DNA from 3 places in the Shewanella sp. MM_2022_3 genome. Region 1 is predicted to be linked to each of the others. Evidence: predicted binding sites of a transcription regulator. Region 1 holds the regulator's gene; each other region holds the start of a gene.
What was found. Region 1 encodes sigma-54, which starts transcription at its own class of promoters, with help from an activator protein. Its sites were predicted from a motif close to GTTGGCACGNNNNTNGNNT; they were not measured.
Positions count from the first base shown of each region.

Region 2: flgF (flagellar basal-body rod protein FlgF) is a predicted target of sigma-54. The motif match lies at 6,408-6,426, and genes of this name have one in related genera.
Region 3: glnA (glutamate--ammonia ligase) is a predicted target of sigma-54. The motif match lies at 6,672-6,690, and genes of this name have one in related genera.

Region 1 is NZ_JAKZGV010000001.1:25,348-35,273, forward strand. It holds gene MMG82_RS00135 (STAS domain-containing protein) at 1-104, opposite strand, end outside; gene MMG82_RS00140 (ABC transporter substrate-binding protein) at 110-763, opposite strand; gene mlaD (outer membrane lipid asymmetry maintenance protein MlaD) at 775-1,248, opposite strand; gene mlaE (lipid asymmetry maintenance ABC transporter permease subunit MlaE) at 1,303-2,088, opposite strand; gene mlaF (phospholipid ABC transporter ATP-binding protein MlaF) at 2,085-2,903, opposite strand; gene MMG82_RS00160 (KpsF/GutQ family sugar-phosphate isomerase) at 3,473-4,450, shown strand; gene kdsC (3-deoxy-manno-octulosonate-8-phosphatase KdsC) at 4,450-5,001, shown strand; gene lptC (LPS export ABC transporter periplasmic protein LptC) at 4,998-5,558, shown strand; gene lptA (lipopolysaccharide transport periplasmic protein LptA) at 5,545-6,096, shown strand; gene lptB (LPS export ABC transporter ATP-binding protein) at 6,093-6,824, shown strand; gene MMG82_RS00185 (RNA polymerase factor sigma-54) at 6,931-8,406, shown strand; gene hpf (ribosome hibernation promoting factor) at 8,435-8,722, shown strand; gene ptsN (PTS IIA-like nitrogen regulatory protein PtsN) at 8,725-9,168, shown strand; gene rapZ (RNase adapter RapZ) at 9,165-9,926, shown strand, end outside.
Region 2 is NZ_JAKZGV010000013.1:59,878-69,803, reverse strand. It holds gene flgM (flagellar biosynthesis anti-sigma factor FlgM) at 1-239, opposite strand, end outside; gene flgA (flagellar basal body P-ring formation chaperone FlgA) at 314-1,021, opposite strand; gene MMG82_RS09855 (chemotaxis protein CheV) at 1,227-2,147, shown strand; gene MMG82_RS09850 (protein-glutamate O-methyltransferase CheR) at 2,250-3,089, shown strand; gene flgB (flagellar basal body rod protein FlgB) at 3,233-3,637, shown strand; gene flgC (flagellar basal body rod protein FlgC) at 3,640-4,056, shown strand; gene flgD (flagellar hook assembly protein FlgD) at 4,081-4,860, shown strand; gene flgE (flagellar hook protein FlgE) at 4,930-6,291, shown strand; gene flgF (flagellar basal-body rod protein FlgF) at 6,463-7,206, shown strand; gene flgG (flagellar basal-body rod protein FlgG) at 7,217-8,005, shown strand; gene flgH (flagellar basal body L-ring protein FlgH) at 8,018-8,692, shown strand; gene MMG82_RS09810 (flagellar basal body P-ring protein FlgI) at 8,704-9,795, shown strand; gene flgJ (flagellar assembly peptidoglycan hydrolase FlgJ) at 9,813-9,926, shown strand, end outside.
Region 3 is NZ_JAKZGV010000005.1:88,759-98,684, forward strand. It holds gene MMG82_RS04905 (4Fe-4S binding protein) at 1-229, shown strand, start outside; gene katG (catalase/peroxidase HPI) at 315-2,501, opposite strand; gene MMG82_RS04915 (diguanylate cyclase) at 2,877-3,905, shown strand; gene typA (translational GTPase TypA) at 3,989-5,800, opposite strand; gene glnA (glutamate--ammonia ligase) at 6,775-8,184, shown strand; gene MMG82_RS04930 (YceK/YidQ family lipoprotein) at 8,758-9,015, shown strand; gene MMG82_RS04935 (aminotransferase class V-fold PLP-dependent enzyme) at 9,158-9,926, opposite strand, start outside.

The sequences.
Region 1 (9,926 bases):
TGGCTTAACAGGCTTTGCCTTTGCGGCCAAAGTGCGACCACTTGCTCCTGTGATAAACGCCCTTTGAGGTGGCAAATTTTACCCTGTTGCACAAATTCAACCACGGCGCTTACTTCCCTGCTTTAGGCTTTTTAGTCACTTTGTCTTTGGTGCGCTCTTCCAACATCTTAATCACTGAATCAATCCCCTGTTGGCGGATAAGGTTCGAGATTTCAGATTGCTTAGAGGACAGCAAACTCACGCCTTCAGCGACTAGGTCAAACGCCTTCCAAGAGTCATCCTTGAGGCGACGAACTTTAAACAACAGCTTAATCGGCGGACGACCCGCTTCGATAATCTGTACGTTTACATCGACAATCTTCTCATTGCTGAAATCACTACCAGGCGAAAACTCCACTTTTTGGTTAGTGTATTCGGTAAAAGCTTGGGCATAGGTTGAAACTAAGTAGCCTTCAAAAGCATCGACGAAACGATTGCGCTGATCTTCAGTCGACTCTTTTAAATACTGACCTAACACTTTGTAAGAGGCGTATTTATAGTCGATGTAAGGCATTAATTCTTCACGCACAATCACCTTGAGATGATCCGCATCAGCGTCAATCAACGCCTTGTCTTTGTGGAACCGATCGAAGGTTTTGTTGGCAACAGATTTCACCATGGCATAAGGATCCATAGTGTTAACCTGAGCGTCATCCGCCAGTGCGGTCGTTGCAGTAAACATCCATACTAACGGCAGTAATAAGCGCGATAAGCGTTTAAACATAGCGGTAACCCCTATTTATCCTTTGAACCCATACTATATAAGAACTGACCAATCAGATCTTCTAACACTAATGCTGAGCGAGTATCGTCAATTTTGTCGCCATCCTTAAGCATACTCACGTCATCATCGACAAAGCCTGGTGTTAATCCGAGGAACTGCTCACCGAGCAAACCTGAAGTTAAAATAGCTAAGCTACTGGTTTCAGGAAATTTATCGAAACGCTTGTCCATCACAATCGTCACCACAGCCACCAGTTTGACTGGGTCTAAATCAATCTTACTCACGCGGCCAACCACGACGCCGCCAACCTTGACCGGAGAGCGAACCTTCAAGCCACCGATATTGGTGAAGTTGGCGGTGAGGGTATAGCTACTGTCGCTGGTCTGCACTTCGATATTGGCGACTTTAAACACCAACACTAAAAAGGCCGCTAAGCCCGTTAAGAGAAACACACCCACTAATAATTCAATTTTTCGTGTCAACATGCTCAGTTACCACTCTGTTAATCCGTCGATCTGTATCCTTGGCGCTGCAATCCGTTAGCGGCCAAACATCAGGGCTGTTAGTAAAAAGTCCAATGCCAGTACGGCGAGGCTCGATTGCACCACAGTTGAAGTAGTTGCACGGCTGATCCCCTCTGGATTAGGGATCACTTGATAACCACGATATAGCGCAATCCAAGTCACCACCACGGCAAATACGCCACTCTTAATCAGGCAGTTCACTATGTCTTGGCGCCATTCTACCGAGGCTTGCAGAATCGACCAGAAGGCACCACCATCGATCCCCTTCCATTCCACGCCCACTAAATGGCCGCCATAAATACCTACCGCAGTAAACATCAGCGCCAACAACGGCATGCTTATTACACCCGCCCAAAAGCGTGGCGCAATGATTTGCCGCAGTGGGTCAATCGCCATCATCTCTAAGCTGGATAACTGCTCGGTACTCTTCATCAGACCGATTTCGGCGGTGAGTGCCGAACCTGCGCGGCCAGCAAATAACAAGGCTGTAACCACGGGGCCAAGTTCACGCAGTAAACTTAAGGCCACCATCGGGCCTAAGCTCTCCTCCGTACCAAACCCGACTAAGATGTTGTAGCCCTGCAGCGCCAACACCATGCCGATAAACAGGCCGGAGACCACAATAATGACCATAGATTGTACGCCGACCACATAGATTTGGCGCACTAATAATGGAAAACCTTTACGCACCCGAGGCCAACGAACAATCGCGCCCCACAGCATCAGGCCTGCACGGCCAAAACCGAGCACTAACTCGATAGCGCTGCGGCCAAGGTCGGCAATACTATCTAATAACTTCACTTGCCAACTCCTTTTGCCAATAATTCTTGCTGGTAATCCTTTGCCGGATAATGGAACGGCACAGGACCATCTGGCGCACCTTGAATAAACTGCTTGAGCTGCGGATTATCCGCATGCTTTAACTCCTCAGGCGTGCCATGGGCAATAACTTTTTTATCTGCAACCACATACACATAATCTGCAATCCCGAGCACTTCATCCACATCGTGGGACACCACAACCGAGGTTAAATTAAGAGCATCGGAAAGTTCGCGGATAAGCTTAACCAGCACGCCCATAGAAATAGGGTCTTGTCCGGCAAAGGGTTCATCGTACATGACCATTTCTGGTTCAAGGGCTATAGCCCGAGCTAAGGCAGCGCGGCGCTGCATCCCACCGGATAACTCGCTGGGCATCATTTGCGCGGCGCCCCGTAGACCAACGGCCTCAAGTTTCATCAGCACGATAGTCCGAATAATCTCTTCGGGCAGGCCTGAATGTTCACGCAGCGCAAAGGCAACGTTATCGAAGACGTTAATATCGGTGAATAATGCGCCACTTTGAAACAACATACTCATGCGCTTGCGCAGTTCGAATAATTCGCTACGGCTCGCCGCATGCACATCCTGTCCATCGAACAACACTTGGCCGCTATCGGGTGTTAATTGGCCGCCGATAAGCTTGAGCAAGGTGGTCTTACCTATACCACTCGGTCCCATAATGGCGGTGACTTTGCCCCTAGGGATAGACAGGCTAATATCTTCATATATGACACGCTGGCCACGGCGAAAGCCCAAATGACGGATCTCAACCAACGGCGTTTGTTCTTGAGTCATGCTTGATTCCGATATTTGAAAAGAGGTGGCCTACGCTTCCTGCCCAGACCAATCGAAGAGCCGCAAATTGTACGTAATTGCGCTTTAACCTACAACAGAATCGACACTATCGTCCTGCGATACTTTCAATTTGCCTCATTTCCAGCGAGAATGCGCCCTAAGTTTTCGCTCTGTGAAGCTAAAGTGTTACTTAATGTTTTCAGCAGTGTTGATAAATTAGCAAAATGGTTTTGTAAACGGTCAAGACATAAGCTAATTGATACAAAGATAATGTGAGTACAACTTAACTTAAAAACGCTATTGAGTTCTGCAATTAAGCATCAAACTGGCCATCATAGTTACCTTACTCACTGCGGGTGGCAAAAGGGAAATACCAAAGACGATGATATTGCTCAAGGCATTCAATGGCTAAACGATATATTCTGCCCTAATGCCTAGGCGCAGAGCTTAAACAATAGCATGCGACTCAAAGTAACAAGCCGTTAATTTTATCATCTTTATCGCGTACCAAATTGTGCTATTCCAATCCCAGACGGGGCGACAAAGACAATGCAAGAAGAGAGATAGACATGGTAGACCAATCACAATTGCGCCAGTGGGGCTGTAAAGTCATCGATATTGAAAAATCGGCCCTCGACAATCTTTATCAATATGTCGATTCCGTTGAATTCGCCCAAGCCTGCGAGTTAATCCTCAACTGCACCGGCAAAGTCATCGTGATGGGGATGGGGAAATCTGGCCATATTGGTAATAAAATCTCTGCTACCCTCGCCAGCACTGGCACCCCTGCCTTCTTTGTGCATCCAGGCGAAGCCAGCCATGGCGACTTAGGCGTACTCTCTGATAATGATATTATCCTCGCCATTTCAAACTCGGGTGAATCGAGCGAAATCCTTGCGCTGATGCCCGTTATCCAACGTAAAGCCATTCCCGTGATTGCTATGACGGGCAAACCTGAGTCCACGATGGCACGTTTGGCCAAAATTCATTTATGTATTGAAGTGCCTGAAGAAGCCTGTCCGCTCGGGCTTGCGCCAACTTCGAGCACCACCGCAACCTTAGTAATGGGTGATGCAATGGCCATTGCGCTGCTGCAAGCCAAAGGCTTTACTCGGGAAGACTTTGCCATGTCTCACCCAGGCGGTGCCCTAGGGCGTAAGCTACTGTTAAAAGTCAGTAATGTCATGCACAGTGGCGATGATTTACCACTGGTTAAACACGATATCTGCATCACCGATGCCCTGTATGAAATCTCCAAGAAGGGCCTAGGCATGACGGCGGTGATCGATGAACAAAACAAACTCGTGGGTATTTTTACCGACGGCGACCTACGCCGCGTTATCGATGCCCAAGTCAACCTACGCACCACGCCTATCGCCGATGTGATGACGCGAAACTGTGTCACAATTACTGAAAACGTCTTGGCAGCGCAGGCGCTGCAAGTGATGGACTCAAAAAATATCAACGGCCTGATAGTGATAGATAAAGACAATCATCCTGTCGGGGCGCTCAATATGCTCGATATGGTTAAAGCGGGAGTCATTTAATGCCACAGCAAGGATTTTACGGCCCGATCAGCGATGATGTGTGGCAAAGAGCGCAAAAAATTAAACTGCTGATCTGCGATGTGGATGGGGTATTTTCTGACGGCCGCATTTATTTAAGCAACTCGGGTGAGGAGCTCAAAGCCTTCCATACCCGCGATGGTTATGGCGTGCGTTCATTATTGACCAGTGGCTTTAATCTGGCCGTGATAACAGGCCGCCAGTCTAAAATTGTTGAAAACCGCATGACGGCCCTCGGTGTAACCCATATTTATCAAGGTGTGGATAATAAATTTGTCCCCTATGAAGAACTGCTGTCGCTCTACAATGTCACACCTGAAGAAGTTGCCTATATCGGTGATGATATTGTCGACCTGCCAGTGATGAATGTCGTCGGTCTTGCCGTCTGTGTCGCCGATGGACATCCCTATGTGCGCCAACACGCCCATTTTGTGACCCAGTTAAATGGTGGTCATGGTGCGCTCAGAGAGCTGACAGATCTGTTACTTCTGAGTCAAAACAAATTTACCTCAGCCCATGGGATGAGCATATGAGTCGTGTGACCCTCGCCATTATTGCTTTTTTTGGTACTGCACTCGTGCTGTATTGGCAGGTCCAACAAAAACGCGGTGGCGATACCGATAGCAGCCTGAATGATACAGACAGACCCGACTACATTATCGAAGATCTGCGCAGCATCGAGTTTAACGAGCAAGGACAAGTCAATAGTCGTGTCACGGCAAAGCACATGGAACACTATGAGCTTAAAAACCAAACAGACTTTATTCAGCCTGTCTATCTTGTGTATCCCGACCAAGGTAAAGCAAAATGGCAGATCAAAGCCGATCAAGGTCGACTCAACAAAGATACTGGCAAGGTTGTATTAGAAAATAATGTTATTATCGATGCCATCAGCCCTGGTGAACCGATACAAACCTTGTCCACCAGTTTTTTAGAACTCGATCTCAACACAATGATAATGACCTCTGACCGCATCATTTACGTCACAGGGAAAGATTTTAATATTCAAGGGCAAGGCCTTTATGCCGACCTTAACGCGCAGGAAGTGCAATTGACCAGTCAGGTAGTAGGAACCTATGAAGCAAAATAACATATTACTTGCCAGCCTAATGCTAATGACAAGCATGAATGCCTTCGCCAAGATCGGTGACTTACAGCAAGAAGTGAAAATTAAAGCCGTCAGTCAAACTGCGGACATTAAAAACAATCAGATCATTTTCTTCGGTCCCGTTGAAGTTGTTCAAGGCTCAATTAAAATCCATGCGGATCAACTCCGTGCATTTTCTGTCGAAGGCGAAAATAGTAAAGTCTTACTGGCTACAGGAAATCCAGCAACCTACAGCCAAATCCTGGATGATGGCCGCCCTGCATCTGCTAGCGCCAAAGAGATTCGCTATGAAATGGCCACTCGGACGTTGACCCTAACTGGTACAGCGACCCTAGACCAAGCGGGTAGTCAAGTTACAGGCAATTTAATTCGTTACGATATTATTCAGCAAAAACTGATCGCCGAAAGTAGCGGCAATGGTGATGATCGCGTAATTACCATTATTCAACCTGATAATTATCAGGAAGAACTCAAAAATACACCAACAGATAAACCTGTGAAAAAACAGGATTCTAAATGACCCAAATCACCTTAAAAGCACAGAATCTCGCCAAGAGTTATAAGAGTCGTCAGGTTGTCAAAGATGTCAGCCTGACGGTCAAAACGGGTCAAGTCGTCGGCCTACTCGGCCCTAACGGCGCGGGCAAAACCACCACCTTTTACATGGTCGTGGGCTTAGTTAAAAGCGATAAAGGCCATATCTTTATCGACGATGATGATTTAACCGCCGATCCTATGCATCTGCGTGCCCGCAAAGGTATTGGTTACCTACCACAGGAAGCGAGTATCTTTCGTAAATTAACCGTACACGACAACATCATGGCGGTACTGCAAACCCGTAAAGAGCTCAATAGTGACCAGCGCGAAGAAGCACTAGAGCAACTGCTAGAAGAGTTCCATATCACCCATATTCGTGACAGCCAAGGCATGTCCTTATCGGGCGGTGAACGTCGCCGCGTCGAAATTGCCCGCGCCTTAGCGGCCAACCCCAAGTTTATTCTGCTTGATGAGCCCTTTGCGGGCGTTGATCCGATCTCCGTTATCGATATCAAGAAAATTATCGAGCAGCTTAAGAGCCGAGGCCTTGGAGTACTTATCACTGACCACAATGTGCGCGAGACCTTAGACGTCTGTGAACATGCTTACATTGTGAGTCACGGTAATCTTATTGCCGAGGGCACACCCGCAGAGATCTTAGACAATCAGCAAGTTAGGGCTGTGTACTTAGGTGAACAATTCAGGCTATAGTTACTAAAACAAAGCTAATAAGCCTTGAATTTGAGAGCGCTAGGCTCCATCCATATGATATCAAGCGACCTAAACTCACAATAATAACCTAGGGATCAGCGGTAACATGAAAGCGTCACTCCAGCTCAAACTGGGTCAACAGTTAACCATGACGCCACAACTTCAGCAGGCCATTCGCCTGCTGCAACTGTCGTCATTGGAACTGCAACAAGAAATCCAGCAAGCCTTAGACTCTAATCCTCTTCTCGAGCTGGAAGAGGAGCAATTTGACGCGCCTAGCGAACGTAAGCAAGATATCGCCGATACCGACTTTAGCGAAACGACTGCCCAGCCACAGGAACAAGATAATTCCACCGTGGACATTGCCGAGTCGCTGACCAAAGAATCTCTGCCCGAAGAGTTACCCATGGATACCACTTGGGATGAAGTCTTTACCGCATCGCCAAACTCAGGTTCTGGCGCCAGCCGTGAAGATGACATGCCCTTCCAAGGGGAAACTAGCGAGGGGTTGTACGAACATTTAGAATGGCAAAAAAACCTCACGCCCTTCTCTGAAACCGATTTAGCCATTGCCACCGCGATTATTGATGCCATCGACGATCAAGGTTATCTCACTCAAAGCACTGAAGATATCCTCGAAGCCATGGGCAATCCCGAGATTGAACTCGACGAAGTCGAAGCCGTGCTCAAGCGTATTCAACACTTCGACCCCGTTGGTGTCGCGGCAAGGGATTTAAGCGAATGTTTACTGATCCAGCTATCTCATTTTTCGCCTGATACCCCTCACATCGAAAATGCCCGCATGCTGATCAAAGATCATCTAGATCTGATCGCCGCCCGCGACTTTAGGCTGTTAATGCGTAAGACCAAACTGAAAGAGGACGAGTTAAGGGACAGTATTGCGCTGATCCAAACCTTGAACCCTCGCCCCGGTTTACTCATCACCCCTGTCGATGAAGAATATGTGATCCCCGATGTTTCGGTGTCGAAGAAAAACGGCCGTTGGGTGGTCGAATTAAACCCTGACTGCATGCCAAAAATCAACGTCAATCAGCAATATGCAGCAATGGCTCGTAGTTCAAAAAATCAAGCAGATAGCCAATTTATTCGTGGTCATTTGCAGGAAGCCAAATGGTTTATCAAAAGCCTTGAAAGCCGCAACGAAACACTGCTCAAGGTGGCAAACTGCATAGTGCAATACCAACAAGGTTTCTTCGAATATGGCGAAGAAGCCATGAAACCCATGGTTCTAAACGATATCGCCGAAGCGGTAGAAATGCATGAGTCCACCATTTCACGGGTGACGACTCAAAAATACATGCATACCCCAAAAGGACTTTTTGAACTAAAATATTTCTTCTCAAGCCACGTCGGGACGGATGATGGCGGTGAGTGCTCATCCACAGCAATCAGAGCTTTCATTAAGAAACTGGTTGCAGCGGAAAACCAGAAAAAACCATTAAGCGACAGCAAGATGGCTCAACTTCTGGCAGAACAGGGAATTAACGTTGCGCGCAGAACCATTGCGAAGTACCGAGAAGCGATGCTTATTCCCCCTTCCAATCAGCGTAAAAGTTTATAGCCTATTGTGAGTATCGGAGGACGTTTCTATGCAAATAAACCTAAGTGGACACCATATCGAGATTACTGAATCGTTACGGGCATATGTTGAGGAAAAGTTTTCAAAACTTGAACGTCATTTCGAACAGATCAATAATGTGCACGTTGTGCTCAATGTTGAGAAAATGCAACAGATTGCCGAAGCGAGAATCAACCTCACCGGTGGTGAAGTCTTCGCGACTTCAGAGCATGCAGATATGTATGCTGCCATAGACGTCCTGATTGATAAACTTGATCGTCAGGTTATTAAACACAAAGAGAAGTTAACAAAACACTAGCAATGGAACTTCGTACCATACTGCGGCCGGAGTGCACAACCTGCGCCACTCCGGGCAGTAAGAAAAAGGTACTGGAACTCATCAGCGACTTAGCCGCTGCCCAGTACCCCACCCTCTCATCTCAAGAGATCTTCGAAAGCCTCGTGGCGCGCGAAAAGATGGGTAGCACAGGTATAGGTAACGGTATCGCCATTCCACATGGTCGATTAACCGATATAACACAACCCATAGCGATATTGATAAAATGTGAGGAGCCGATAGCCTTTGATGCTATCGATAAACAACCCGTCGATATTTTATTTGCACTACTCGTGCCTGCCGACCAATGTCAGCAGCACCTAAGTACCTTGTCATGCATGGCTGAAAAGCTCAGTGACAAGCAAATATTAAAACAATTGCGCAAGACGCATGATGAAACGGAACTCTATCAGGTAATCATTGGATGAAACTGGTCATAGTGTCAGGGCGTTCAGGCTCAGGCAAATCGGTCGCACTTAGAGTGCTTGAAGATCTCGGCTACTATTGTGTCGATAATTTGCCTTTGCCTTTGATTGGCAGTTTGCTTGAACAGCTCAAAGGCAGTAACGATCTCGTTGCTATCAGTGTTGACGTGCGCAATTTACCAGAGCAAGACAAAGTGCTGGTTAAACAGCTTGCCAGCCTGCCTACGGGCACTGAACTCACCAGCTTCTTCTTAAACTCCAGCGATAAAGTGTTGCTCAAACGCTACAGTGAAACGCGGCGCTTACATCCCTTATCTAAGAGCCGAGTGTCACTGCAAGAAGCCATCAAGCTTGAAGGCAAATTGCTCGAGCCGCTGTCACAGCAGATGGATCACTATATAGATACCTCTAATCTGAATATCTATGAACTCAGCGACCAAGTGCGGCAAATACTCCTTGGCAGTGTCGATAAGGAACTGGTGATCAACTTCGAGTCCTTCGGTTTTAAGCATGGTATGCCGACCGAAGCTGACTTTATGTTTGATGTGCGCTTTTTGCCAAATCCCCATTGGGAACCGGAGCTTAGACCTCTCACCGGTTTAGATGAACCCGTAGCGGAGTTTTTAAATCGCCAGCCACTGGTGAATAAGTTCATCTGGCAAATCGAGAATTTGCTCGAAACCTGGTTGCCGCATTTAGAGCGCAATAATCGTAGCTATCTGACGATTGCGATTGGTTGCACAGGTGGCCAACACCGCTCA
Region 2 (9,926 bases), on a different contig from region 1:
GCAATGGCTTGTTTTATTTCGGCCACCTTCTTTTGGTCGACTTCAGGTAGACTGGCCATTTTGGTTTGAGCTCCTTGTAACTGTTGAGCTTGAGCCGTAATGACAACAGAGTCACCTTTTAGTTGAGTTGATTTAGCCGCTACCTGAGAGGTTTTCTCGCTTTCGCTGCTTTGTTTAGTGCTGTTTGAACGGACTTGTGCGGCCGCTCCGGCGTTAAATTTGCTAATATCAATTGCCATTTTAGGCTCCAGCGTCATGTATACGGATTTCTTAACTGGGGTATCGGCAGCTTATCGAAAAGCTTTAGCTTATTTTACATTCTAACTTCTACTTCGCCAATCGCTGTAATTATGGCATCTAGCTCTTTGTTAGAACTGCTATTTTTGATTCGAATTTGGTCGCCGATATTACCATCTTGCAGCGCCTCTCCCACAGTTTTTAGTACGAAGTTATTTGAACGCACATAAATCGACACTGTGTCATTTTTACAGACAAAGCAAAGGTTGTTCGCAAAAATAGGATAATTTTTCGCGACTCGGCGTTTAACTCTCACGCCTGTAAGCTGATTAGTATCGCTAAATTGCATACCACGCAAACTATTTTGGTCAACATAGCGGATCTCGACCTGTGAAGGACTGATTAATTCACCTGGCGCTAAGGTTTCGGTTGCGACCACAACAGGAAAAAGAATGTCTACTCTAACAGACATAAAAATCTGCCAAGGGTAGGCGAGATCGGGGGTATCACAACTGACTTTTATTGTGTTATTACGGCTAATTTCGCGTTCTGAAGCTAATTCGACCCTTATTGGTGATGTGCACTGTGCTGGCAGCATTCGGTTATCGACCGTTTGTGGATTAATGTCGACTTTCGCATTTGCAGGTACAGCAATCTTTTCATTAATAAGGGCTTTAGCTAATTCGGATATCGCCGATACGCTAGGTATCACGGGTTCAGCCTTAGCTGCCGTGGATAGAAAAAGTGCGAAAATACTCAAAAAATAGACTAAATTTACTTTCATAATGAAGAGACTAGCTTGTAACGCCAGAATACACCTATACTTTTATCAAGCGTGAAACTGTTCAATGCTTCTTTCTTAGATTTTTGGTGTCAGAAGTTTGACTTAGTTTCAACTATGTTTTTCGATAACAAGACGTAAGCAATTAATATGCCTATACTCAAACGAGTTTTAGGGCCGTACATAAACAGAACAACAAGGCAGAGTTATGTCGAGTATTCTTGATTCAGTCAACAAACGAACCCAACTCGTAGGTCAAAACCGGCTAGAACTATTGCTATTTAAGTTAAATGGTCGTCAACGGTTTGGGATAAACGTATTTAAAGTGAAAGAGGTTTTGCAATGCCCGCCATTAACGACATTGCCTAAACTCAATCCTTACGTCAAAGGAGTTGCCCATATTCGCGGCACAACTATTTCTGTTATCGATCTGAGTGCGGCAACGGGGGGGCGTCCGTTAGCGAGCACTGAAAATTGCTTTATAATCATTTCGGAATATAACCGTAGTGTGCAGGGGTTCTTGGTTAGTTCTGTTGAACGTATTATCAACATGAACTGGGAAGCCATTATGCCGCCACCGCAAGGTGCTGGGCGTTATTCCTATTTAACCGCGGTTACCGAGATTGAAGGTGAATTGGTTGAAATCTTGGATGTTGAAAAGATTTTAGATGAAATCTCACCTGTCAAAACGGCCATTAGTGAAGAGGTTAATGAGCAACTTACTCTCGATAGAAGTCAGCATTACCATATTATGGTGATTGATGATTCTGCGGTGGCACGCAAGCAAATTATTCGGTCGTTAGAGTCGTTAAATTTACAAATTGACACGGCAAAAGATGGTCGTGAGGCACTTGATAAGCTCAAGGCCATTGCAAGTGAAATGAATAACGTTGCCGATGAAATTCCACTCATTATCTCCGATATTGAGATGCCCGAAATGGATGGTTATACCTTAACGGCTGAGATCCGTGATGATCCTAAGCTTAAAAATATCAAGGTGGTACTGCACACCTCATTAAGCGGTGTCTTTAACCAAGCCATGGTACAAAAGGTTGGTGCCAATGACTTTATCGCAAAATTTAACCCTGACGAATTAGCTGCGGCAGTGAACAAGCATTTAAGTTTGTAGTGAGAGTGTGGGTTAGTGCCTAGTTGAGCTTTACGCTATAATCTAGCCCTTATTACATGATTGTTGTGCACTTATTTTGGTGCTTGCTATAGGATCTAGGACGTGAATGTGCCTGATAAATCACTCGCTGAAGCAGAATATAATCAATTTAGGTTGTTCTTAGAACAACATAGCGGCATCGTGCTAGGTGAAAATAAACAATACCTCGTACGTAGTCGTCTCGCGCCATTGATGGGCAAATATAACCTTCCTTCGTTATCCGATGTGGTAAAGCATTCGATGAAACCCACGGAACGAGCTTTACGAGCTGAAGTTATTGATGCCATGACCACTAATGAAACCTTATGGTTTCGTGATCGTTATCCATTTGAATTGCTTAATAATGTGCTATTACCAGAATACAGTAAGTTAGGTAGACCTTTAAAGATATGGTCTGCAGCTTGCTCGTCGGGTCAAGAGCCATATTCTTTAGCAATGACCATATTAGAGTACCAGCAAAAAAAACCAGGGGCGCTGCCTGGTGGTGCCTCGATTCAAGCAACGGATCTTTCTCCTTCTATGTTGGAGCGATGTAAAAATGCTGAGTATGATAGTTTAGCGTTAGCACGTGGATTGTCTGAAGAACGTAAGCGGCAGTTTTTTGATGCTTTGCCTTCTGGCAACATGCGCATAAAGGATAACGTTAAACGTCTCGTCAATTTCCGAGCTCATAACTTGCTCGAGAGTTACACTTTGTTGGGTAAGTTTGACATTATTTTTTGCCGAAATGTGTTGATCTATTTTGCCCCTGAGGCAAAAGCAAAAATTTTGCGGCAATTTGCTGCCGCGTTAAATCCCAAAGGTATCCTCTTTTTAGGCGCATCCGAATCCATTGCTGGCCTTACTGATGAATTTGATATGGTTCGTTGTAACCCTGGCATTTATTACCAAAAGAAAACTTAAGGGTTTGATTTTAATTGATAATTACCGGCATAGTTCGGTAATTTTTTTATCTGCTATATCCCTCACAAACTTTATTACCTCCCATAAAAGTATTGGCACATGAATTGCTTTGTTCCCGTGAGTGACACGATGGAGGCAATTTTATGGCGATTAATTTTGATAAGGCACTGGGTGTTCACCAATTCACGTTGGGGATCCGTGCTGAGCGGGCTGAAGTGATTTCAAGCAATATCGCAAATGCTGATACGCCACATTATAAAGCCCGTGACGTCGATTTTTCTGCCGCCTTAAATGTTGCTAAAACCCAGCAACAACAGCGTAATAGCTTAGATATGACCGCTGATGAGCAGCATTTTGGGCTAGCGCAGCTAACCGGGCAGTACGTTAAATTTCGAGTGCCGAATCAACCCGATACTGGGGATGGCAATACTGTCGACGTTCAACAAGAGCAATCAGCATTTATGCAAAATGCTCTCGAATATCAAATGTCTCTGGGTTTTTTAGACAGTAAATTTAGCGGTATGAAAAAAGCGCTGAGAGGGGATTAATCATGAGTTTATTTAATATCTTCGATGTTGCGGGGTCTGGCATGTCAGCCCAGTCTCTGCGGCTAAATACTACCGCGAGTAACATTGCTAACGCAGATTCAGTCTCCAGCAGTGTAGATAAAACTTACCGTTCTCGTCATCCTATTTTCGAAGCCGAAATGGCCAAGGCGCAAAGTCAGCAACAAGCTTCCCAAGGTGTCACGGTGAAAGGCATAGTCGAGAGTGATAAGCCCCTATTAAAAGAGTATTCGCCGGATCATCCGATGGCGGATGCTGATGGCTTTATTTACAAACCAAATGTCAATGTCATGGAAGAAATGGCTGACATGATTTCAGCTTCTCGCTCATATCAGATGAATGTTCAAGTGGCTGAGGCGGCAAAATCTATGCTGCAACAAACACTTGGGATGGGTAAATAATATGCGTTATTTAGGAGGTACGTTGTGAGCCTCATTAACCAACTGAGTCAAACCTCATCGCAGCTGACTCAAACAAACACTCAATCGAATACGGTATCAACCAATACCACGAAAACCTCGACTAGCTCGACAGGTAACCCATTTTTGGATGGATTACGTTTGCCGAATAGTTCTGCTGTTCCAGAGGCTAAGAGTCAGCAGCTCACTCAAGAGGATTTTTTCTCATTACTCAGCCAGCAGTTATCGATGCAGGATCCCTTCAAGCCCGTTGATAACGACCAGATGATTGCACAGATGGCATCTTTTTCTACTGTCGATGGCATTTCTAAGTTAAATGATCAAATTGTTAATTTAAACAGTGTGATGACATCAAGCCAAGCTTTGCAAGCATCGGGATTAGTTGGGCGAAAAGTGCTGTTACCGACTGATACGGGTTATATCTCTGCAGAAAGCCCAGGCTTAAATGGTGTGATCAGTACTTCAGAGAAAATTCCCGTCATTAATGTTCGAATCGAAGATGATAAGGGGCAAGTCGTTAGAACATTTACTGTTGATGGTAGTAAGGGTGGTAACACTGATGTCAAGTGGGATGGTTTGAATGATAAAGGAGAACCCGTTGCTGCAGGTAATTACTCGATTAAAGCATCGGGTTTGGTGAATGATAAATCACAAGCGTTAGCTGTATCGACCTATGCGCATGTGACCAGTGTTTCTTTAGGTACTGCAGCGACTGGCGCCATTTTGAATCTCAAGGGTGGAATGGCCTTTAAACTGTCGGATGTACTTGCGATTAGTGAAGTTTAATCGTTATCAAGATTGTAAATGGACATCACACTTGTCCATCATTGAATTGAGCAAATGTAGAGGTGAATTATGTCGTTTAACATTGCATTGAGTGGCATTTCTGCTGCGCAGAAAGATTTGAACACTACTGCGAACAATATCGCGAATGCTAACACCATTGGCTTTAAAGAGTCGCGTGCTGAATTTGCGGATGTTTACGCTAATTCAATTTTCTCAAACTCAAAAACCGCTGTGGGTGGCGGTGTGGCTACGAGCCAAGTGGCGCAGCAATTCCACCAAGGTAGTTTGCAACTGACGAATAACTCGTTAGATTTAGCGATTAAAGGCGGTGGCTTTTTTGTAACTGCGTCCGAGATAGGTACCTTGGATCATCAGTTTACTCGGGCAGGTGCTTTCAAAGTCGACAAAAATAATTATATGGTTGACTCTGCTGGGAATTTTTTGCAGACCTTTCCAGTTGACAAAGATGGTAACTCTACCTCTGTCAGTTTAACGACAGCTAAGCCAGTACAAATTCCTGATACTGCAGGTAGCCCTGTTCAAACTGAAAACGTGACTTTGCAGATGAATTTAAATGCAAAAGAAGGTTCACTCGACCCTGCTGCTTTTGATCCTTTAGACTCCAAAACCTATAACAGTGTGACATCCATGACGATTTATGACTCTCTGGGTGAGCCACATATCATGACGACCTATTTCGTCAAGCCAAATAATGGCTCATATAATGGTGAAAACAACTGGGTTGCATACTATGCCATTGATGGTAAACAAGTTGATATTTCTGGCCCTGCTGGTACATATCAGACTGACACCAATGGTGATGGCACTCCCGATGCTTCTGGCACAGCTCAAACGGCTGGCGGCTGGAAGGGATCGGTTCTGAAGTTTAATTCCGTCGGTGTGTATACTGGGAGTGATCCGGCAGTCGTCGCCACCGAAGCGCTAGGGGTTGGCGGCGCTGGTGTGTTAGGCCCTGGTGCTGATGGTACTCAAGCCGTGACGATTAAATTTAATGCACCAACCCAATATTCAGCTCCCTTTGCCGCCACTGAATTGTCACAGGACGGTACCACAGTAGGGCGTTTAACCAATGTCGAAATTGGTGAAGATGGTTTGATCACTGCCAGTTACTCCAATGGTTCAACAGTGCCATTAGCCCGCGTTGCTTTAGTTCGCTTTGCAAACGAACAAGGGTTGACACAAGTGGGTAATACCTCGTGGAAAGCCAGTTTATCGTCAGGTCCTGCGCTGGCTGGTGAGCCTAACAGTGGTACGTTTGGTAGTCTCAGTTCTTCAGCGTTAGAGCAATCTAACATTGACTTAACGACTGAGCTGGTGGATTTGATTTCGGCACAACGTAACTTCCAAGCCAACTCACGTACGCTGGAAGTGAATAACACTCTGCAACAAACTGTTCTGCAAATTCGTTAAGTTAATCTTGTCTCTGCTAAGTGTTGCCGCAAGCGGCAACACTTAGCCTCTTTCTGTTGTGCATTCATTCGTTTATTAAAATCTCCTAATTTATCAGTTAACTAGCTGCTTATTTTATTGGCATGATGCTTGCTTTGCTATTGTCAGGTTGAAACTTTGACGGAGCAGTCTGTGGACAAATTCCTTTATATCTCCATGAGCGGCGCTAAGCAAAATATGAATGAGTTGGCGTTGCGTGCCAACAACTTAGCCAACGCAAATACCGATGGATTTAAGTCGGATATGGCGCAAGCCAGATCGATGCAAGCCTTTGGTGAAGGATTGCCGACAAGGGTCTTTGCCATGGTTGAAACCCCCTCCGCCAATTTTCGTTCGGGCCCGATTAAATCTACTGGACGCGATCTTGACGTTGCCATTAAAGGTGACGGTTGGTTTGCCGTGCAAGCACAGGATGGTAGTGAAGCTTATACCCGTTCTGGCAGTCTCAGTTTTGACTCAACAGGTTTATTGCATAACGACCGTGGTAATCCCGTGATGGGTGATGCCGGACCGATTGTGTTACCGCTGCCAATTGAAAAGGTCACTATTTCACAGGATGGGATTATCTCTGTTCGTCCTCAAGGTGCGACGACAGAAGTCGTCGAAGAGGTAGGAAGATTAAAGTTAGTAAACCCTGGCAATGCACAAATGATGCGCGGCGAGGATGGGTTGTTCCGTTTGGTATCCGGTGATCCGGCGCCTGCCGATCCCAGTGTATTTGTAGAAAGTGGTGCTGTAGAGGGCAGTAACGTCAATCCCGTGGATGAGATGGTGTCCTTAATCGACCTACAGCGACAATTTGAATTGCAAGTGAAGATGATGAAAACCGCGGAAGAAAATGACCGCGCTTCATCCTCATTAATGCGGATTAGTTAGGAGATAAATTATGCATCCAGCGTTATGGATTAGTAAAACTGGCTTAGACGCACAGCAAACCGATATTGCGGTGATTTCAAACAACGTCGCTAACGCCAGCACTGTGGGCTATAAAAAAAGCCGCGCGGTATTTGAGGACTTACTTTATCAAACTGTTAACCAAGCGGGTGGGATCAGCGCCTCTAACACTAAGTTGCCAAACGGTTTGAACATTGGTGCGGGTACCAAGGTGGTAGCCACCCAAAAAATGTTTACCCAAGGCAATATGCTGACCACGGATAACTCGCTCGATTTGATGATTGAAGGTCCTGGATTTTTCGAAGTGCAGCTCCCCGATGGGACTACGGCTTATACCCGTAATGGTCAATTTACCTTAGATGATACAGGGCAAATTGTCACGCCGGGTTCGGGTTATGTGTTGCAACCTGCGATCACTATTCCTGAGGATGCAACCAGTATTACGGTCTCTGCTGAAGGGGAAGTTTCGGTAAAAACACCAGGTGCGGCGGAAAACCAGGTCGTTGGGCAGCTAAGTATGACCGACTTTATTAACCCGTCGGGTTTAGATCCTATGGGACAAAACCTATACACCGAAACTGGTGCGAGTGGTACGCCTATTCAAGGCACTGCATCACTTGATGGTATGGGAGCGATTCGTCAAGGTGCGTTAGAAACCTCTAACGTGAACGTGACCGAAGAGCTAGTTAACCTCATTGAAAGTCAGCGGATCTACGAGATGAACTCCAAAGTGATTTCGGCGGTCGATCAGATGCTGGCTTATGTGAATCAGAATCTATAGAGGCACATGATCATGGCTAGATATCTACTATTGGCTAGTACGCTCTTGCTGGCGGCATGTAGTTCAACTCCAAAGAAGCCGATTGCGGATGATCCCTTCTATGCCCCAGTTTATCCCGAAGCACCACCGACTAAAATTGCTGCAACGGGGTCGATTTACCAAGATAGCCAAGCGGCGAGTCTTTACTCGGATATTCGTGCCCATAAAGTCGGTGACATTATCACTATCGTGTTGAAAGAAGCGACTCAGGCGAAAAAGAGTGCCGGTAATCAGATCAAAAAAGGTTCTGATATGACACTCGATCCCATTTATGCCGGCGGGAGCAATGTGTCTTTAGGCGGTATTCCCCTCGATTTACGCTACAAAGACAGCATGAATACTAAGCGTGAATCCGATGCAGATCAAAGCAATAGCTTAGATGGCAGTATCTCCGCCAATATTATGCAAGTGCTCAATAACGGTAACTTAGTTGTGCGCGGTGAAAAGTGGATTTCAATCAACAATGGTGATGAGTTTATTCGCGTGACCGGTATTGTGCGCTCGCAGGATATCAAGCCAGATAACACCATTGATTCAACCCGTATGGCCAATGCGCGTATTCAATATAGCGGTACTGGTACTTTCGCCGAAGCGCAAAAAGTGGGCTGGTTAAGCCAGTTCTTTATGAGCGATTGGTGGCCCTTCTAAGGAGTCATATCATGAAATATAAACTCATTTTGGCCGTTGTTATGTTGGCGTTTTCGATGCCAAGCCAGGCTGAACGCATTAAAGATATTGCTAATGTGCAAGGGGTACGAAATAACCAGTTAATTGGTTATGGCTTAGTAGTGGGGTTGCCTGGTACGGGTGAGAAAACCAATTACACAGAGCAAACATTCACCACCATGCTTAAAAATTTCGGCATCAATTTGCCTGAAAATTTTAGACCCAAAATCAAAAACGTGGCCGTGGTTGCTGTGCATGCCGATATGCCAGCGTTTATTAAACCAGGCCAAGAATTGGATGTGACCGTTTCAAGCCTAGGTGAAGCAAAAAGCTTACGTGGTGGGACGTTACTGCAAACCTTCCTCAAAGGGGTTGATGGCAATGTATATGCGATTGCCCAAGGCAGCTTAGTGGTAAGTGGTTTTAGTGCCGATGGTTTGGATGGTTCGAAAGTGATTCAAAACACGCCAACGGTTGGCCGTATTCCTAACGGCGCAATTGTTGAACGCAGTGTGGCTACGCCGTTTTCTACTGGCGATTATTTGACGTTTAACTTACGTCGCTCGGATTTTTCGACCGCGCAGCGTATGGCCGATGCGATTAATGATCTGCTCGGCCCTGATATGGCGCGCCCGTTGGATGCAACGTCGATTCAGGTCAGTGCGCCAAGGGATGTATCACAACGGGTGTCTTTTTTAGCTACGCTCGAAAATATTGAGGTGGAACCTGCTGAAGAGTCTGCCAAAGTGATTGTGAATTCGCGTACTGGCACGATAGTCGTTGGGCAGAACGTCAAGTTATTACCTGCGGCTGTGACTCATGGTGGTTTGACGGTGACGATCGCCGAAGCGACTCAGGTGTCTCAGCCAAATGCGCTAGCCAATGGCCAAACAACAGTGACCAGCAATAGCACGATAAATGCGACTGAAAGTGATCGCAGGATGTTTATGTTTAATCCCGGCACGACCTTAGATGAATTAGTGCGCGCCGTGAATTTGGTCGGTGCAGCCCCTTCAGATGTCCTTGCCATTCTGGAGGCGTTAAAAGTGGCAGGTGCTTTGCATGGTGAACTTATCATCATCTAATTTCTGTCGGGAAAATCATGGAAAAGCTTTCAAGTTCATCACATTTTCTTGATCTGGGCGGGCTCGATAACCTGCGCGCCCAGGCTCAGAAAGATGAAAAGGGCGCTTTGAAAAAAGTCGCCCAACAATTT
Region 3 (9,926 bases), on a different contig from region 1:
CGAATGCCAAGCCTGTATGCGCTGTGTGGCGGCCTGCCCTAAATCGGCGGCACTCGGTTTTGGCCTTAAATCGGGTCACAGAGTTAGCCATAAAGGATTGTTAGTCTTGTTATTATTGGCGCTCTTCCTCCTGCCACTCGGCGCTTATTTAGCCGGGTTCTGGCATAGCCAAACACCGGACGCTATCCGCATGGAACTTATCCAAGTGATTGACCGAGTGGGTCATTAACTCTCTGATTTGTTAATAAGAGACATAAAAAAGGTGCAGTCTAAGCTGCACCTTTTATGGTCACGATAAGCTTGAGTGCCAGTGACTAAGCCAAATCGAACCTGTCGGCATTCATTACCTTAGTCCAAGCGGCCACAAAGTCATGCACAAACTTCTCTTTGGCATCATCCTGCGCATAAACCTCAGCATAGGAGCGCAAAATCGAGTTAGAGCCAAACACCAGATCGACACGGGTAGCGGTCCACTTCACTGCGCCAGTTTTACGCTCGACTATCTCATACAAATTAGTACCCGCAGGCTTCCAGTTGTAGGCCATATCGGTAAGATTCACAAAGAAATCATTAGTTAACACACCCACTTTGTCGGTAAACACGCCGTGGCGTGTACCGCCATAGTTAGTGCCCAACACCCGCATTCCCCCAACCAACACTGTCATCTCATGGGCGGTTAACCCCATAAGTTGAGTGCGATCGAGCATCATCTCCTCGGGCTGAACTATATAATCCTTTTTCTGCCAGTTACGATACGCATCGTGCAAAGGCTCAAGTACGGCAAAGGATTCCACATCGGTCATTTCCTGCGTGGCATCACCACGGCCAGGCATGAAAGGTACTGTGATATTGACTCCCGCAGCGTGGGCGGCCTTTTCAATCGCCGCAGCGCCACCGAGGACAATCAAGTCGGCAATACTGACCTTTTTGCTTAAGCTTGCCTGCAACGCGCTCAACACCTGCAATACTTTTTGCAAACGCTCGGGTTCGTTGGCCTGCCAATCTTTTTGTGGTGCTAAACGGATCCGTGCGCCATTGGCGCCACCGCGGAAATCCGAGCCTCGGAAGGTGCGCGCGCTGTCCCACGCGGTTGCGACCAATTCGGAAACACTGAGTCCCGAGGCTAATAATTTCGCCTTCAGGTCGACAATCTCACTGGCATCCAAACGATAATCAACGGTTGGGATGGGGTCTTGCCAAATCAGCTCTTCACTCGGCACTTCTGGCCCTAAATAACGGCTCTTAGGCCCCAGATCGCGGTGAGTTAACTTAAACCAAGCACGGGCAAATACCTCGGAGAAATAGGCGGGATCTTGATAAAACTTCTCGGAGATCTTGCGATACTCGGGGTCCATTTTCATCGCCATATCCGCATCGGTCATGATGGGGTTAAACTTGCGATTCGGGTCGCCCACTGAGACGACTTTATCTTCCTCTTTAATATTAATAGGTTCCCACTGAGAGGCGCCCGCGGGGCTTTTTTTCAATTCCCAATCGTAATTTAACAGTAGGTGAAAATAACCGTTATCCCATTGAGTGGGATGAGTCGTCCAAGCGCCTTCGAGACCACTGGTAACGGTATTCGCGCCAGTGCCTGGGCCTTTTTTGTTGAGCCAGCCCAAACCTTGGGCCTCAAGTTCTTCGCCCTCGGGTTCAGGGCCAAGATCCTGTGCCTTACCATTGCCATGGCATTTGCCCACCGTATGACCACCGGCGGTTAAGGCCACGGTTTCTTCATCATTCATCGCCATTCGTGCAAAAGTGACACGCACATCTTGAGCGGTGCGCAGTGGATCGGGTTTACCATCAACCCCTTCAGGATTCACATAAATCAGCCCCATCATTACGGCAGCTAAGGGATTTTCAAGGTCACGCGCGCCCGAATAACGGCTGTTAGGATTATCACTTGGCGCAAGCCATTGTTTTTCAGAGCCCCAATAAATGTCTTTTTCAGGATGCCAAATATCCTCTCGACCGCCGGCAAATCCATAGGTTTTTAAGCCCATAGACTCGTAGGCCACATTACCCGCGAGGATCATCAAATCTGCCCATGAGAGTTTGTTGCCGTATTTTTTCTTAATCGGCCAGAGTAAACGGCGGGCTTTATCAAGGTTGGCGTTATCGGGCCAGCTATTGAGTGGGGCAAAGCGTTGATTACCCGTCCCCGCACCGCCACGGCCATCGGCAATGCGATAGGTTCCCGCAGAGTGCCATGCCATGCGGATCATCAAGCCACCATAATGCCCCCAATCGGCTGGCCACCAATCTTGGCTATCGGTCATAAGAGAATGTAAGTCCTGCTTCACGGCAGCGAGATCAAGGGTCTTAAAGGCTTCACGGTAATTAAAGTTGGGATCCATGGGATCCGTCTTCTTATCATGCTGATGCAAAATATCGAGATTTAGTGCCTTAGGCCACCAATCCATATTGTTGCTGGCAACGGCTGAATTTGCCCCATGCATCACGGGGCATTTACCTTGAGAGTGTTGAGTCTTGTCCATGGAATATTCCTTTACTTATGGCTAACGAAGGGAATGACCCTATAAGGCGTCATTAGGCTTATCTGGTTTGGACGTCTTCTAAAACGTTTATCGTTTGCATTAATCCCTTCTGCACTGTTCCAAAGTAACGATTAATGCACCATTCGGTCTGTATACTAAACAAGCAAAATGACAACATTTCAAACTTTTGCCACTAAAGCTAGGTAACTGTAACAAGAACAGCAAACCCTAGCTCAAAAAGCGGGCACAGATCACACTATTGGTGGTTTTTACATCACTATCTTGATTTTAATCAGAACGGAAGATGGTTTTATCACTAATACTCATCTCAAATAAGAACAATAAAACGCTTATATTCTTACTTGAGGTGAATCTATGCGACAGAGACGCTTGCAACTTATGCAGTCACTTTTTGATGAATATATTGAGATGTACGCTGCACGGGATGACAAACTCACAGCCCGCTTTAGCGATACTTTTAGTGGTTATGCAGGTAGCAGCGATATTCTTGTCACCAGTAAAGATGAATGGGTAAAAATAACCCGTCAGGACTTCGCCCAAGTCCCCGAACGGATCCATATTGAAGTATTAGATCTTTCACTACAGGATCTTGCCGAAGATATTATTGTTATTACAGCGTTTTTCCATATACACCTCCCTATTCCAGACTCGATACTCAGCCAAGAAACCGCAAGGTTAGTGCTGATTTTTCGCCAAGAAAGCAACGATTGGAAAATCGTCCATAGTGGAATATCCATTCCCTATGGTTTAGCAAAACAAGGCGAAATTTACCCGATGACGAGTTTAGAAGAGCGCAATCGAGAGCTAGAGTCCATTATACAAGCGCGAACCTATGAACTTGCCGAAGCGAACAACAGACTCGAAAAACTCAGCAATACCGATGGGTTAACCAATATTGGCAACCGTAGATTGTTTGATCAAATGCTGCAAAAGGAATGGAGTCGTGGGCAACGCAACAACACGCCACTCTCGCTTATCATGCTCGATATTGACCACTTTAAATTATTTAACGATTTTTATGGCCATCTCGCTGGAGATGATTGTCTCAAGATGCTGGCGAACAGCTTATCTCAATCAGGTCGTCGGGCAGGTGAATTGGTTGCACGCTATGGCGGCGAAGAATTTGTTATTTTACTCCCCAATACGGATCACCAAAGCGCACTCGACACCGCCAAGCACGTACATCAACTTATTCAATCGCTTGCTATACCCCATATTAAAACAGACATAGGAATTGTCACGGTCAGCGTGGGGGTCGCGTGTTTACTCCCCTCAGATAGACATAATGCCTTAGAATTAGTCCACCAAGCAGATACCGCCCTTTACTTGGCGAAGTCCGCAGGTCGTAACTGCATACGCTCAGTACATGAACCTGAAATATAGCCATTAAAAAGCCCCGCTAAGTTGCCTTAGCAGGGCTTTATTCACTGTATGGCAGTCACTTTACGTGACCACCACAACCACCATTAACCGCGGCTAGCGCGCTTACGGTCGTTTTCAGTTAAGTGTTTCTTACGAACACGGATGCTCTTAGGTGTTACTTCAACTAATTCGTCATCATCGATAAACTCAAGCGCTTGCTCGAGTGTTAAAGTGATTGGCGTAGTCAGTACTTGAGCTTCGTCAGTACCAGAAGCACGCATGTTAGTTAGCTGCTTACCTTTCAGGCAGTTAACTGTCAGGTCGTTAGAACGTGAGTGAATACCCACAACTTGACCTTCGTAAACTTCGGCTGCGTGGCCAATAAACAGACGACCACGGTCCTGCAGACCGAACAGTGCGAATGTCAGCGCCTTACCCGTAGCGTTAGAGATCAATACGCCGTTAGCACGTTGACCGATATCGCCACCTTTGTGCGGACCGTAGTGATCGAATGAGTGGTAAATCAGACCAGTACCAGAAGTTGCAGTTAAGAACTCAGTTTGGAAACCAATTAAGCCACGGCTTGGGATGATAAAGTCAACGCGCACGCGGCCTTTACCGTCAAGCTGCATATCTTTCATCTCAGCCTTACGGATACCCAGCTTCTCGATGACTGTCCCTTGATGCTCTTCTTCAACGTCAACGGTCAGGGTTTCGTATGGTTCACACAGTTCGCCATCGATGGTTTTTAAGATAACTTCTGGGCGAGAAACCGCTAATTCATAACCTTCACGACGCATGTTTTCGATCAGGATAGATAAGTGTAATTCACCACGGCCAGATACCGCGAAACGGTCTGGGCTGTCGGTTTCTTCAACACGCAGTGCCACGTTGTGCACTAATTCCTGTTGCAGACGCTCAAGAATGTTACGTGATGTCACGTATTTACCTTCTTTACCTGCGAAAGGTGAAGTGTTGACTTGGAACGTCATGGTCAGCGTTGGTTCGTCAACTGATAGTGGTGGTAGTGCTTCAACATTACCAGCGGCACACACAGTGTCAGAAATCTTCAGCTCGCCTAAACCAGTAATCGCTACGATGTCGCCCGCGTTTGCAACGTCAACTTCGGTACGCTCTAAGCCCATGTAACCTAATACTTGGCCCATTTTACCGTTGCGTACTTTACCGTCAGCACCAATTACGCTCACTTGTTGGTTAGCTTTGATGCTACCACGCTTGATGCGACCAACACCGATTACACCTACGTAAGAGTTGTAATCAAGCTGAGAAATTTGCATCTGGAACGGACCTTCAGCATCTGCTGCAGGTGGAGATACTTTTTCAATGATAGTCTGGAACAGTGGCGTCATATCTTCACTGACGACATCCGGATCTAAAGTTGCAAAACCGTTTAATGCAGAAGCATAAACGATTGGGAAATCTAATTGCTCGTCAGTCGCACCTAAGTTATCGAACAGGTCGAATACTTGGTCGATAACCCAATCAGGGCGTGCACCAGGGCGGTCAATCTTGTTGATAACAACGATTGGCTTTAAGCCTTGGGCGAACGCTTTCTTGGTTACGAAGCGAGTCTGTGGCATTGGACCGTCAACGGCGTCAACCAGCAGTAATACTGAGTCAACCATAGACAGAACGCGCTCAACCTCACCACCGAAGTCGGCGTGGCCTGGGGTGTCTACGATGTTGATGCGGTAGTCGTTCCACTTGATGGCAGTGTTCTTTGCCAGAATCGTGATTCCACGCTCCTTTTCAAGATCGTTGGAGTCCATCACCCGCTCAGTAGCTTCTCCCCGGGTCTCAAGGGTTCCTGATTGCGACAGCAGCTTGTCAACCAGGGTCGTTTTGCCATGGTCAACGTGCGCAATAATGGCGATGTTACGTAAATTCTCTAGCACAGATAAACCTCTTACCATCAAACAAAATTAGGGATATTACAATATTCGTTACAGCAATCTACGTTGAGTCGCCATAAAAAAGCGTGACATTCTACTCCAGAGCGGCCATATCGCACAGGATTATTTTTGAACACTTATAAAACTATTTTTTGGGGCCTATGCTAACGAATCAGTTATGGCGATAAGGCAAATAACCCAAATGCACCGTTAACGCGCAGACAATTGCCACGTTATCTCGAACTCAATACGACTAACCAGCTGAAATTACTATTTTTCACTGGAATGTCATTGCAGACTATGCGCTCAAGGCCGCCATAAGTATAGCGAATAACCCCAATTCGGCAGCCCCGTTTTTTCGTCCAAACACATCAGTATGCCAAACCGCTACCTAAGTATTTTCTCGATAGCCTCAATAAATGGCTTTAGACGCAGTTTCAATAAACTCTATTCCCACCTAAGAACAACAAGGCTAATCAATTGATTTTTAATGATAAGCAATGAAAACAAGCCAAAATCATTATCAGAAAAACAGCTTAGCATCTCACTGTTTTGTGACATTATGGCGAGCACTGAAAACAGTGACCTTACGCGGTTATCTAGACTTATTTATATGCTAAATTCATTCTGTTTTGCTGAGCCTAATGGATAGTAACAGGCTAACAGCGAGTATGCTGCTCAGCTTGAATATGGATATGAATTAACCAAGCAAGCCGATGCTCATCGTCACTGCACTAAAATGGGGGGCGAATGGCGCGCACCAAAATGGATGAATGCACCAAAATGCCACATCAAAACGCACCAATAAAGTGCAATACAGAGTTAAAGATAGTGCAATAAAACACATATTTATTAATTATCAACAAGTTAAATTGTTGGCATAGATATCGCTTTATAGCTAGTAAGTTTGGCTCAAGCACTACTTGAGTTAAAAGATTATAGAAGGGACATCCCTTTACCCTACCGGAGACTTGAGAATGTCAGTTGAATCAGTTTTAAAGCAACTTGAAGAATTAGAAGTTAAGTTTGTTGATTTACGTTTTACCGACACCAAAGGTAAAGAGCAGCACGTATCTATCCCAGCTCATCAGGTAGACGCTGACTTCTTCGAAGACGGTAAAATGTTTGACGGCTCGTCAATCGCTGGCTGGAAAGGCATTAACGAATCAGACATGGTACTGATGCCAGACCCAACTACGTTCGTACTGGATCCATTCACCGAAGAAACCACTGCGCTGATCCGTTGTGACATTCTCGAGCCAGGCACTATGACTGGTTATGACCGCGACCCACGTTCTATCGCGAAAAAAGCGGAAGAATACTTACGCTCTACCGGTATCGCTGACACTGTATTAGTTGGACCAGAACCAGAATTCTTCCTGTTCGACGATGTCCGTTTCGGTACTGACATGTCTGGTTGTTTCGTGAAAATCGACGCTAAAGAAGCGGCATGGAACTCTGGCACTAGCTACGAAGGTGGCAACACTGGTCACCGTCCATTCGTGAAAGGCGGTTACTTCCCAGTAGCTCCTGTTGACTCATCACAAGACTTACGTAGCGCTATGTGTTTAGTGCTCGAAGAAATGGGTCAAGTGGTTGAAGCTCACCACCATGAAGTGGCGACTGCGGGTCAAAACGAAATCGCAACTCGCTTCAATACCCTGACTAAGAAAGCGGACGAAATCCAAATTCTGAAGTACGTAGTACACAACATGGCTCACGCCTACGGTAAGACTGCGACTTTCATGCCTAAGCCAATCGTTGGCGACAACGGTAGCGGTATGCACGTTCACCAATCTCTGGCGAAAGATGGCGTAAACCTGTTCGCAGGCGACAAATATGCTGGTTTAAGTGAAACTGCACTGTACTACATCGGTGGTATCATCAAGCACGCTCGCGCACTGAACGCTTTCACTAACCCAAGCACTAACTCTTACAAGCGTTTAGTACCACACTTCGAAGCGCCAGTGATGTTAGCTTACTCAGCACGTAACCGCAGCGCTTCAATCCGTATTCCAGTGGTACCAAGCCCTAAAGGTCGTCGTATCGAAACTCGCTTCCCAGATCCACATGCAAACCCATACTTAGGTTTCGCAGCACTGCTGATGGCGGGTATCGATGGTATCCAAAACAAGATCCATCCAGGCGAAGCGATGGATAAAGACTTGTACGATCTGCCAGCGGAAGAAGCGGCTGAAATCCCACAAGTAGCGACTTCATTAGAAAACGCCCTTGAAAACCTGCAAGCTGACCACGAGTTCTTAACTCGCGGCGGTGTATTTAGCGAAGATTTCATCCAGTCTTACATTGCACTGAAATCTGCAGAAGCTGAGCGTGTAAGCCGTACAACTCACCCATTAGAGTTTGAAATGTACTACAGCCTGTAATGGCTAGATGCATGCAATTACTCACTGTATAAATGCATGCATAAAGTATCAAAGCCCCAACAGTTTTGCTGATGGGGCTTTTTGTTTCTTGAAGGTATACGCTACTTTCATGCTGGTGCAATGACCAACACTTTTCTCTAAATGGCGACATAGCCAACCACTTATTTATCATCAAAAGAAAGCATACCAGCAGACACCACTGCAATAACAACAATAGGGACAGATGTCGTTTAAGACTGAGCTAAACGCGATATAAAACTAACTTATAGGCAGAGGCGTTAACTACAGCGACACTAAAGTTGGGAGTCTCTTTACTGTTGTCTCATTACTGCTGCTGAATAATTGACACATATATTCATGTGGTTAGAATGCCGACTTGCTAAAACTGAATATATCGGTGTCGAACAAAACCAGTTCGGGTTCCATAAGACTAACGCCCAAAGTTAATCAAGCGAGTCGCTCATACCGAAACAATGCGGTTTTTCACATATAAACAATGGAGTGGTTATGCGTTGGTTGACTTGCTTGGTCGTGTGCTGTTCTCTCACGGGATGTGCAACAATAACATCGAGGATGGGAGAAAATTCAACTTGGGGGCATTCTTTCTCCAGTGTTCAAACGGCTGTCGATAATGGCGAGGAGTGTACGATAGTTTCTGCGTTATCCGCCCCGCCCCTGCTACTGTTTACTATCCCCCTGACACTGGTCGATATGGGTAGCTCGCTGATCGTCGATACCGTGATGCTGCCAGTCGATTTAGCTATCACGCCCAGTAATCCTAAGCTCCGAACCCCGCGTTCTATGTTCTGCCACTATAACTACAGCATTTAAGCATATTCGCCCCCATAAATGACTTCAGCCTCATGGCATGGGTTCACGACATCGGCATTAGGGGGCACCTTAGCGCCCCAGAGCCATGCTCCCTGTTCGAGGCTATTGCGCCATGTCGGCTGAGTCAGCCAAGTTCAATCCGTTAACAATGGGCTTTTATCACCTCCAGTAACCTTAGGATATCGGCCTCATCGTTATAAATATGTGGCGATACGCGTATCCCTAAACTGCGGGCATCGACACTGATATTCGCCTCAGCCAATGCCGCCATGATCGGCGCTTGCCGCTCGCCAAATTGCAAAATCAGCGTACCGCTACGCTTATCGATTGCCCTCGGCGAGACGAGCTCATTGTCCAATGCCTGTACCACTGGAGCCATCAGTTGCAAGTTATGCTCACGCATCGCCTGTGAGCCAATATTGGCGAAATATTGAATACTATGGGCGGCAATAGCGTAGGGGGCGATAGAAGGCGTGCCGCCCCAAAACCGCAACGCTGTTGGATGATAGCGAAAATCATGAATATCAAACTCAAAGGGATTTTCATGGCTAAACCAACCCACATCCTGTGGCTGACATTCGGGCAAGATGGCAGGATTAACCCACAGATACGCAGCGCCTGGGCCGGAGCATAACCATTTCACACTCGAACCAATCATAAAATCTGGCTGTAGCTTGGCTAAATCCAGCGGCAAAATCCCAGCCGATTGCGCCACATCCACTAGGCTCAAGCAGCCACGCTCACGGGCAAGGGGGATAATCTGCGCGAGGGGGGCCTGTTGTCCCGTGTTAGAATAGGCATGGCTGACAAAGACTAAATCGACATCGTCGCTGATATGTGCGTCCCACACATTGGGGTCGGTAACATCTAAGCCCTTGGGAATAAAGCGCAGTTCACAACTTGCGGGCAAT